One region of the Enterococcus sp. LJL90 genome, then DNA from elsewhere that is predicted to be linked to it. Evidence: predicted binding sites of a transcription regulator. Region 1 holds the regulator's gene; the other holds the start of a gene.
What was found. Region 1 encodes HrcA, which represses chaperone genes, less so after heat shock. Its sites were predicted from a motif close to TTAGCACTCNNNNNNNNNGAGTGCTAA; they were not measured.
Positions count from the first base shown of each region.

Region 2: the regulator HrcA is predicted to act here: its motif matches at 2,199-2,225, upstream of groES (co-chaperone GroES).

Region 1 is NZ_JBXPBQ010000007.1:68,779-72,999, forward strand. It holds gene dnaK (molecular chaperone DnaK) at 1-1,084, opposite strand, end outside; gene grpE (nucleotide exchange factor GrpE) at 1,139-1,681, opposite strand; gene hrcA (heat-inducible transcriptional repressor HrcA) at 1,709-2,743, opposite strand; gene hemW (radical SAM family heme chaperone HemW) at 2,981-4,144, shown strand.
Region 2 is NZ_JBXPBQ010000003.1:382,649-386,869, forward strand. It holds gene AC1Z3S_RS09925 (MBL fold metallo-hydrolase) at 1-776, shown strand, start outside; gene AC1Z3S_RS09930 (cysteine hydrolase family protein) at 860-1,357, opposite strand; gene AC1Z3S_RS09935 (CPBP family intramembrane glutamic endopeptidase) at 1,369-2,043, opposite strand; gene groES (co-chaperone GroES) at 2,254-2,538, shown strand; gene groL (chaperonin GroEL) at 2,580-4,208, shown strand.

The DNA of each region.
Region 1 (4,221 bases):
AAACGACATCTTTCACATCACCAGTGATGACACCACCTTGAATGGCAGCCCCCATTGCAACTACTTCATCAGGGTTCACTGATTTATTTGGTTCTTTATTCGTTTCTTTGCGAACTGCTTCAACCACTGCTGGAATCCGAGTTGAACCACCGACTAAAATTACTTCATCAATTTCAGATTGAGACAAGCCAGCATCTTTTAAAGCTTGGCGTACTGGAACTTTGGTTCTTTCAACTAAATCTAAAGTTAGTTCATCAAATTTTGCGCGGGTTAACGTCATTTCCAAGTGCAAAGGTCCAGCGTCGCCAGCTGTGATAAATGGCAAGCTGATTTGTGTGCTAGTCACACCAGATAAATCTTTTTTAGCTTTTTCAGCAGCGTCTTTTAACCGTTGTAAAGCCATTTTATCTTTGCCTAAGTCAATACCGTTTTCTTTTTTGAATTCTGCAACCATGTGGTCGATAATTTTGTTATCAAAGTCATCCCCACCAAGATGGTTATCGCCGGCAGTTGATAATACATCAAAGACGCCATCGCCTAATTCAAGGATGGAAACGTCAAAGGTACCGCCACCAAGGTCAAAGACTAAGATTTTTTCATCTTTATCTGTTTTATCTAAACCATAAGCTAAAGCAGCTGCTGTTGGTTCATTGACAATCCGTTCAACTTCTAAACCGGCAATTTTACCAGCATCTTTCGTTGCTTGACGTTGGGCATCGTTGAAGTATGCAGGAACTGTAATAACAGCTTTTTCTACTTTTTCCCCTAAGTAATCTTCAGCAAAACCTTTGATATATTGTAAAATCATTGCTGAAATTTCTTGTGGTGTATAAGATTTGCCTTCTGCTTCGACCTTGTAGCCAGCTTCGCCCATATGGCGTTTGATAGAAGCAATTGTGTTGGGATTAGTCACTGCTTGACGTTTTGCTACTTCACCCACTTGAATTTCACCATTTTTAAATGAAACAACAGATGGTGTTGTACGGTTGCCTTCTGGGTTGGCGATAATTTTTGCTTCGCCGCCTTCAAGAACTGCAACTGCTGAGTTTGTTGTACCTAAGTCAATACCGATAATTTTACTCATAATTAATTTCTCCTCACTGTAACTTTTTTATCTTTTATTTTTAGAATAGCTTTTTTATTGAGCCACGATAACCATCGCTGGTCTTAATACGCGGTCATGTAATTTATAGCCCTTTTGCAAAACTTCAACAACCGTTTCGCTTGGAGCGTCATCATTGGCTGGAATCGTTTGGACAGCTTGATGTAAATTAGGATCAAAGGTTTCTCCCATTGCAGAAATTTCTTCGATGCCTTCTTCTTTCAACGCAACTTGTAAACTTTCCAAAACCATCATAATGCCTTTTTTCAAACTGGCACCCTGTTCATCATCCACTTCAATTGCCAAAGCCCGCTCTAAATTATCTAGAGATGGCAAGACTTTTTTAGCTAAGTCTTGGGAACGATATTTTTGCATCGTTTCTCTTTCGCTGCGATTGCGGTTGGTGATATTGGCGATTTCCGCCCGAGCTCTTAAAAACTTATCCTCCATATCAGAAAGATCAGCATTTAATTTTTCCAGCTCTGTTAAAACTTCGACTTCTTCGACTAATTCTTGATTGGCATCCGCTTCTTCAAGATTTTCAGGTTGCTCTTTTAATTCTTCGTCTTTTTCTGCCATCGTATAAACTTCCCTTCTATTCATTGGTTAACCGTCTAACTCCCGGTAGTAATCCTCCAAACGATCGGCAAGTTCTTGGCGGAAGACATCCACTAAGCCGAACATTTTCGAATAAGGCATGCTCGTCGGTCCTAATAATGCAATCATGCCCCGACCGTGACCTTGAATATCATAGGTCGCTTGAATCAGACTTAGATTGTCTAATAAATTATTCCCGATTTCAGAACCAATTTTTATTGAAATCCCACCCTCTGCTGGTACAAAGAGCTGACTCAATTCATCCGAATCCTTCATAAATGAATAGGCTGATTTAAATTCTGTCAAATCTTGACTAGGATTAAAATCTAACAAATTCATTCGACCGCTCACGTAAACTTTTTCTTCAAAGGCTTGGCCCAGCATACTATTAAATAAACTGACCAATCCGTCCGTCGTTTGGAAATACTTGTGAAGAATCATCGGAATTTCTGTCCGCAACCGATGGTAAACTGTCAACAAAGGTTCGCCGACTAATTTATCATTGATAATTCGAACAATTTTTTCTAAATCCTCACCGGTAACTCCTTCAGGAATTTTGAAAATTTGGTTTTCGACATTGCCTTTGTCCGTCACAATCAAAGCAATGACTTGGCGATCATTTAAAGGGACAATCCGAAAACCGGTCAATTTCCTTTCCTTGACTTCAGGACCTAAAGAAAATGCCGTGTAGCTGGTCAATTGGGCTAGAACCTCAGCAGAGCCTTCAATGATTTCATTGATTTCGTGAAATTCCTTTTTAAAGGATTGACGAATTTTCAAGACATCATTGTTGGCAATTTGAGTCGGTTCCAACAAATAATCCACATAATAACGATAACCAGCTAAGGAAGGAATTCTTCCTGAAGATGAATGGGTCTTTTGTAATAACCCATGTTCCTCCAACGCCTTCATATCATTGCGAATTGTTGCAGAACTGGCTGAGATGCCCTCCTCCATCAACTTTTTCGAGCCAACGGGTAATCCAGTTTCGGTATAATTCTGAATGATGAGCCGTAAGATATTTTTTTGTCTGTCTGTTAACATCTCAATCACCTTCATCATTTGTTTTAGCACTCTTAACTATCAAGTGCTAACACAAGTATTAATATACCATATTCTCCAGAGAAGTCAAGGAAAACGATGCAAAAATTAGCACTTGTTTTATCCGAGTGCTAATTACTTTTTTTCGGATAATTTCTATCATTGGAAAAGTTTCTTCTATATTAAGTCTAAATAAAGTATGATACTATTTACAAAGAAATTGAACCACGAGGAGTCCAAATGATGGAAACAAAAAAAATTTTACAACCGGTCTCGGCTTATTTACACATTCCTTTTTGCGAGCATATTTGCTATTACTGTGACTTTAATAAAGTTTTTCTAGAAGGCCAGCCAGTTGATGAATATATTGAAGCATTACTAAAAGAAATTCAATTGACGAAAGCGCGCTTTCCGGTTGAAGAAATGGCTACGCTCTATATTGGTGGTGGAACGCCTACCTCCCTCTCTGCAAAACAATTGGATCGTTTATTAGCCGGCGTGCGGGAGCTGCTGCCCTTCAATGATCAAAATGAATTTACTGTTGAAGCTAATCCCGGTGATTTAACTCAAGAAAAATTACAGGTGATGAAAAATTACGGAGTAAACCGTTTATCAATGGGTGTGCAAACCTTTGATGATAAATTACTGAAAAAAATTGGGCGCAAACACACTGCTGCTGATGTCTATGAAACGATGGCCTTTTTAGAAAAGGAAAATTTTGAAAATGTCAGCATCGATTTGATTTATGCGCTGCCGGGACAAACCTTGGCAAGTTTTCGTGATACCTTACAGCGGGCAATTGAATTGGATTTGCCCCATTACTCGTTGTATTCTTTAATTTTAGAAAATAAAACCATGTTTATGAATTGGGTGCGGCAAGGTCGGTTGGAATTACCAGATCAAGATATTGAAAGTCAGATGTTTGCTGAAACGATTGAACTGATGGCAAGTGGCAATCGGCAACAATACGAGGTCAGTAATTTTGCAATTCCCGGCAAGGAAAGCCAGCATAACTTAGTTTATTGGAACAACGAACATTATTTCGGTCTGGGGGCAGGTGCTAGTGGTTATCTCGGCAATATCCGCTATAAAAATCACGGCCCGATTCAGCATTATTTAGCGCCTTTACGAGACAATCAGCTACCGATTCGTGAGGAAGAAAAATTGAGCCACAATAACCAAATGGAAGAAGAAATGTTTTTAGGTTTGCGAAAACGCCAAGGTATTTCGCCTGATCATTTTGCTGAAAAATTTCAAGTGTCTTTAGATTCAGTTTATGGACTGGTGATTGAAGAATTAATTCAAGAAAATCTATTAGTGCAACAAGAGGATTATCTGGCTTTAACCGAGGAAGGCTTGTTTTTGGGAAATGATGTCTTTGAGCGGTTCCTATTAGATGATTAAATACAATCAAAACAATTGACTTATAGCCCACTCTAAGTTTTATACTTAATTTGTAACTAAAATTGAAAGTAGGGATT
Region 2 (4,221 bases), on a different contig from region 1:
TCTTAGCCAGTGGCAGTACCGGCAACTCCTTATATATTGAATCAGCCGAAAAAAAATTCTTAGTAGATGCCGGTTTAAGCGGCAAAAAAATTACTAGTCTCTTAGCTTCTGTAGGCAGGAATCCCGAAGATTTAGACGGCATTTTTGTGACCCATGAACATCGTGATCACATTCACGGCGTCGGAGTTTTAGCCCGCAAATATAAGCTGGACATCTATGCCAATGAAAAAACTTGGCAGGCGATGGACGGCATGATTGGCAATGTGCCGTTAGAGCAAAAAAATATTTTTGAGATGGGCAAAGTTCTGACCCTTGGTGACATGGATATCGAGAGCTTTGGTGTCTCCCATGATGCGATAGCGCCACAGTTTTATCGTTTTTACAAAGATGGTAAATCTTTTGTAATTTTGACGGATACCGGTTATGCCAGCGACCATCTGCGGGGAGTAGTCAAGGATGCGGATGCTTATTTAGTTGAAAGCAATCACGATTTAGAAATGCTGCGGATGGGGGGCTACCCTTGGAGTTTGAAACAGCGGATTTTAGGGGACAAAGGCCATTTGTCGAATGAAGATGGCGCCTTAGTGATGACGGATATTTTAGGGGACCGCACAAAACGAATTTATTTGGGACACTTGAGTAAAGAAAACAATATGAAAGAACTCGCTCATCTGACAATGGAAAATACCTTGACTGAAAAAGGTCTAGGAGTCAATTATGATTTCCGGATTTACGATACCGATCCAGATGAAGCGACAAGTCTCTTTGCAATTTAAAAAACGCTGAATGATTAGCCAGCCAACCGATTAGCTTAGTTATGCTAACGGTTGAGCTGTGTCATTCAGCGTTTTTTTTATTTTTATAGAAATGTTGCAAAGCGTTGGTCCCATAAATCTTCGTAAAAGGCGATGGTTGTTGCCGCAGTCATAAAGGGATTGTCAAGGGTAGAGGTGCCGTTTCGCTGCAGAAAAAGAGTATAGCCTAAACCGTGGGCAAACTTAATGGTGCTATCGACACAATACTGCGTTTGAGCGCCTACAATCTCTAAGTTCTTGATTGCCAATTCTTGCAATAGCTCCTGTAAATTCGTTTGATAAAAACTATTGGCGTGGGTTTTACCGACATAATAATCTTCCGGCCGATTATTCAATTGAGGAACTAACTGCCAAGATTCGCTGCCCTTCACCAGTTCTTCGTCTTGATGCTGGACAAAAATGATCGGCAGCCGTTGCCTTCTGTAATCAGCAATTCGTTGATTGACTTTTGTTAAAAGCGGCTCAAGGCCAAATAATTCATTTTGGCCGTAACAGACGCCATTTTGTAAATCAATGACTAATAAAGCTTGTTGGCTAGACATGGCAGACTCCTTTAAGTAAGATTTTGCAGCAGAATTTGAGCAAATAAAACGAGGGCATTCATTCCCGCATGGGCAATAATCGGCGTCCAAATGCTGCCGGTTTTTTTATAAAGGAAGCAAAAGAACATCCCTAAAACAAAATAAACAGCTAAATGGCCATCGCCGTGGGCAAAGGCAAAGATAATCGAACTAATGACCGCTCCCACCCAAAAATTAGTGAAGCGAAAGGGGAAGCTGGCAATAACGCCGGGAATCGCCCGGCGAAAAACAAATTCCTCCATAACCGGTCCGCCAACTGCTGTAGCTAATAAGAAGATGGGGGCACTTTTTATTAAGGTTACTAAATTTTGAGTATTCTCTGAAACCGTCAGCTCTCCAGAGATAGCCGATTCAATCGAATTTACTATCAGCTGTAAAAAGAGCGCTCCCCAGATGCTTAAGAAGCCAATAGCAACCAGTAGCACCCAATGCATCGGTTTCTTTTCAAAGTCTAAGGGCGAACCTTTTTTTCTTTGGTAAAGGTAGAGGGCAATTAAAACAAAAGCCATTCCCAAGTAAACAGCCGTTAAAGCGTTGATTGGCTGATTCCCTGATTGGAAAATTCCTAACCAGTAAAAGGTGATGGATGACGTGAAAGCAAAAAACCACAATATAATGGTTAAAAGGCCATACTTGCGAATTGACATAGTGAAACTCCTTTTCGTTTGATTCCTGCAAACTTTTTTAATAAGAAGAATTATAGCATAGTCCGCGCTAAAAGTTGGAGCTTAAAAATTTTCTTAAAAAAACGAACGAAAAACTTGCAAAGTTTTAAAGAAATGAGTATCATATGAATTGTGAGTTAGCACTCGATAGTTAAGAGTGCTAAAAACTAATTTTTGATGGAGGGATTTATCGTGTTAAAACCTTTAGGCGATCGCGTCATTATTCAAGTCGCAAGTGAAGAAGAAAAAACTGTTGGGGGAATTGTTCTCGCTTCTGCAGCGAAGGAAAAACCTCAAACTGGATCAGTCATTGCTGTTGGTGAAGGCCGCTTATTAGACAATGGCGAAAAAGTTCCTGCCTCTGTAAAAGTTGGCGATACTGTGATGTTTGAAAAGTATGCCGGTACAGAAGTGAAATTTGAAGGTACGGAATATTTGATTGTGTCTGGTAAAGACATCATCGCAATTGTTGAATAAAAAACAGATTGAACTAAAAAATTTATGAGGTGAAATTAATCATGGCTAAAGAAATTAAATTTGCTGAAGATGCTCGTGCTGCAATGCTCCGCGGGGTAGATAAATTAGCAGATACAGTAAAAGTAACATTAGGACCAAAAGGACGGAACGTTGTTTTAGAAAAATCTTACGGTTCTCCTTTAATTACCAATGATGGTGTGACCATTGCTAAAGAAATCGAATTAGAAGATCACTTTGAAAACATGGGAGCTAAATTAGTTTCTGAAGTTGCTTCAAAAACCAACGATATCGCTGGTGATGGTACAACAACAGCAACTTTGTTAACGCAAGCTATCGTTCACGAAGGCTTGAAAAACGTTACAGCTGGAGCGAACCCTCTAGGTATTCGCCGTGGGATTGAATTGGCAACTAAAGCTGCTGTTGAAGAATTACACAGCATTTCTTCTATCGTGGATTCAAAAGAAGCGATTGCTCAAGTTGGTTCTGTTTCTTCTGGTTCAGAACAAGTTGGCCAATACATTGCTGACGCTATGGAAAAAGTTGGTAACGACGGTGTTATCACCATTGAAGAATCTAAAGGGATTGAAACTGAATTAGATGTTGTGGAAGGTATGCAATTTGACCGCGGCTACTTATCACAATACATGGTAACTGACAATGATAAAATGGAAGCAGTCCTAGACAATCCTTACATTTTAATCACGGATAAAAAAATCTCTAACATCCAAGATATCTTGCCATTGTTAGAACAAATTTTACAACAATCTAAACCATTATTAATCATTGCTGATGACGTGGACGGCGAAGCTTTACCTACTTTGGTATTGAACAAAATCCGTGGAACTTTCAATGTTGTCGCTGTTAAAGCTCCTGGCTTTGGCGATCGCCGTAAAGCAATGTTAGAAGATATTGCTGTATTAACTGGCGGTACTGTAATCACTGAAGATTTAGGTTTAGAATTAAAAGATGCTACTATCGAAAATCTTGGTGTTGCCAGCAAAGTGGTTGTTGATAAAGACAACACTACTGTTGTTGAAGGCGGCGGCGAAAAAGCGGCGATTGATGCTCGTGTGCAATTAATTAAAAACCAAATTGCCGATACAACTTCTGATTTCGATCGGGAAAAATTACAAGAACGCTTAGCTAAATTAGCTGGCGGTGTAGCAGTTATCAAAGTTGGGGCGCCAACTGAAACTGAATTAAAAGAATTGAAATTACGCATTGAAGATGCTTTGAATGCGACGCGGGCAGCAGTTGAAGAAGGTATGGTTTCCGGTGGGGGAACTGCTTTAGTCAACGTTATTGATAAAGTAGCGGCTGTAGCTGCTGAAGGCGACGAAGCAACTGGTGTTAAAATTGTATTACGTGCATTGGAAGAACCAGTTCGTCAAATCGCTGAAAATGCTGGCTATGAAGGCTCAGTGATTATCGACAAACTAAAAAGCGCTGAATTAGGCGTTGGTTTCAACGCTGCGACTGGCGAATGGGTGAACATGCTAGACGCTGGGATTGTTGACCCAACTAAAGTAACTCGTTCAGCCTTACAAAATGCCGCGTCTGTTGCTGCATTATTGTTAACCACTGAAGCAGTTGTTGCTGATAAACCAGAACCAGCTGCTCCTGCGGCTCCTGCAATGGATCCATCAATGGGCATGGGAGGAATGATGTAATAAAGATTAAGAA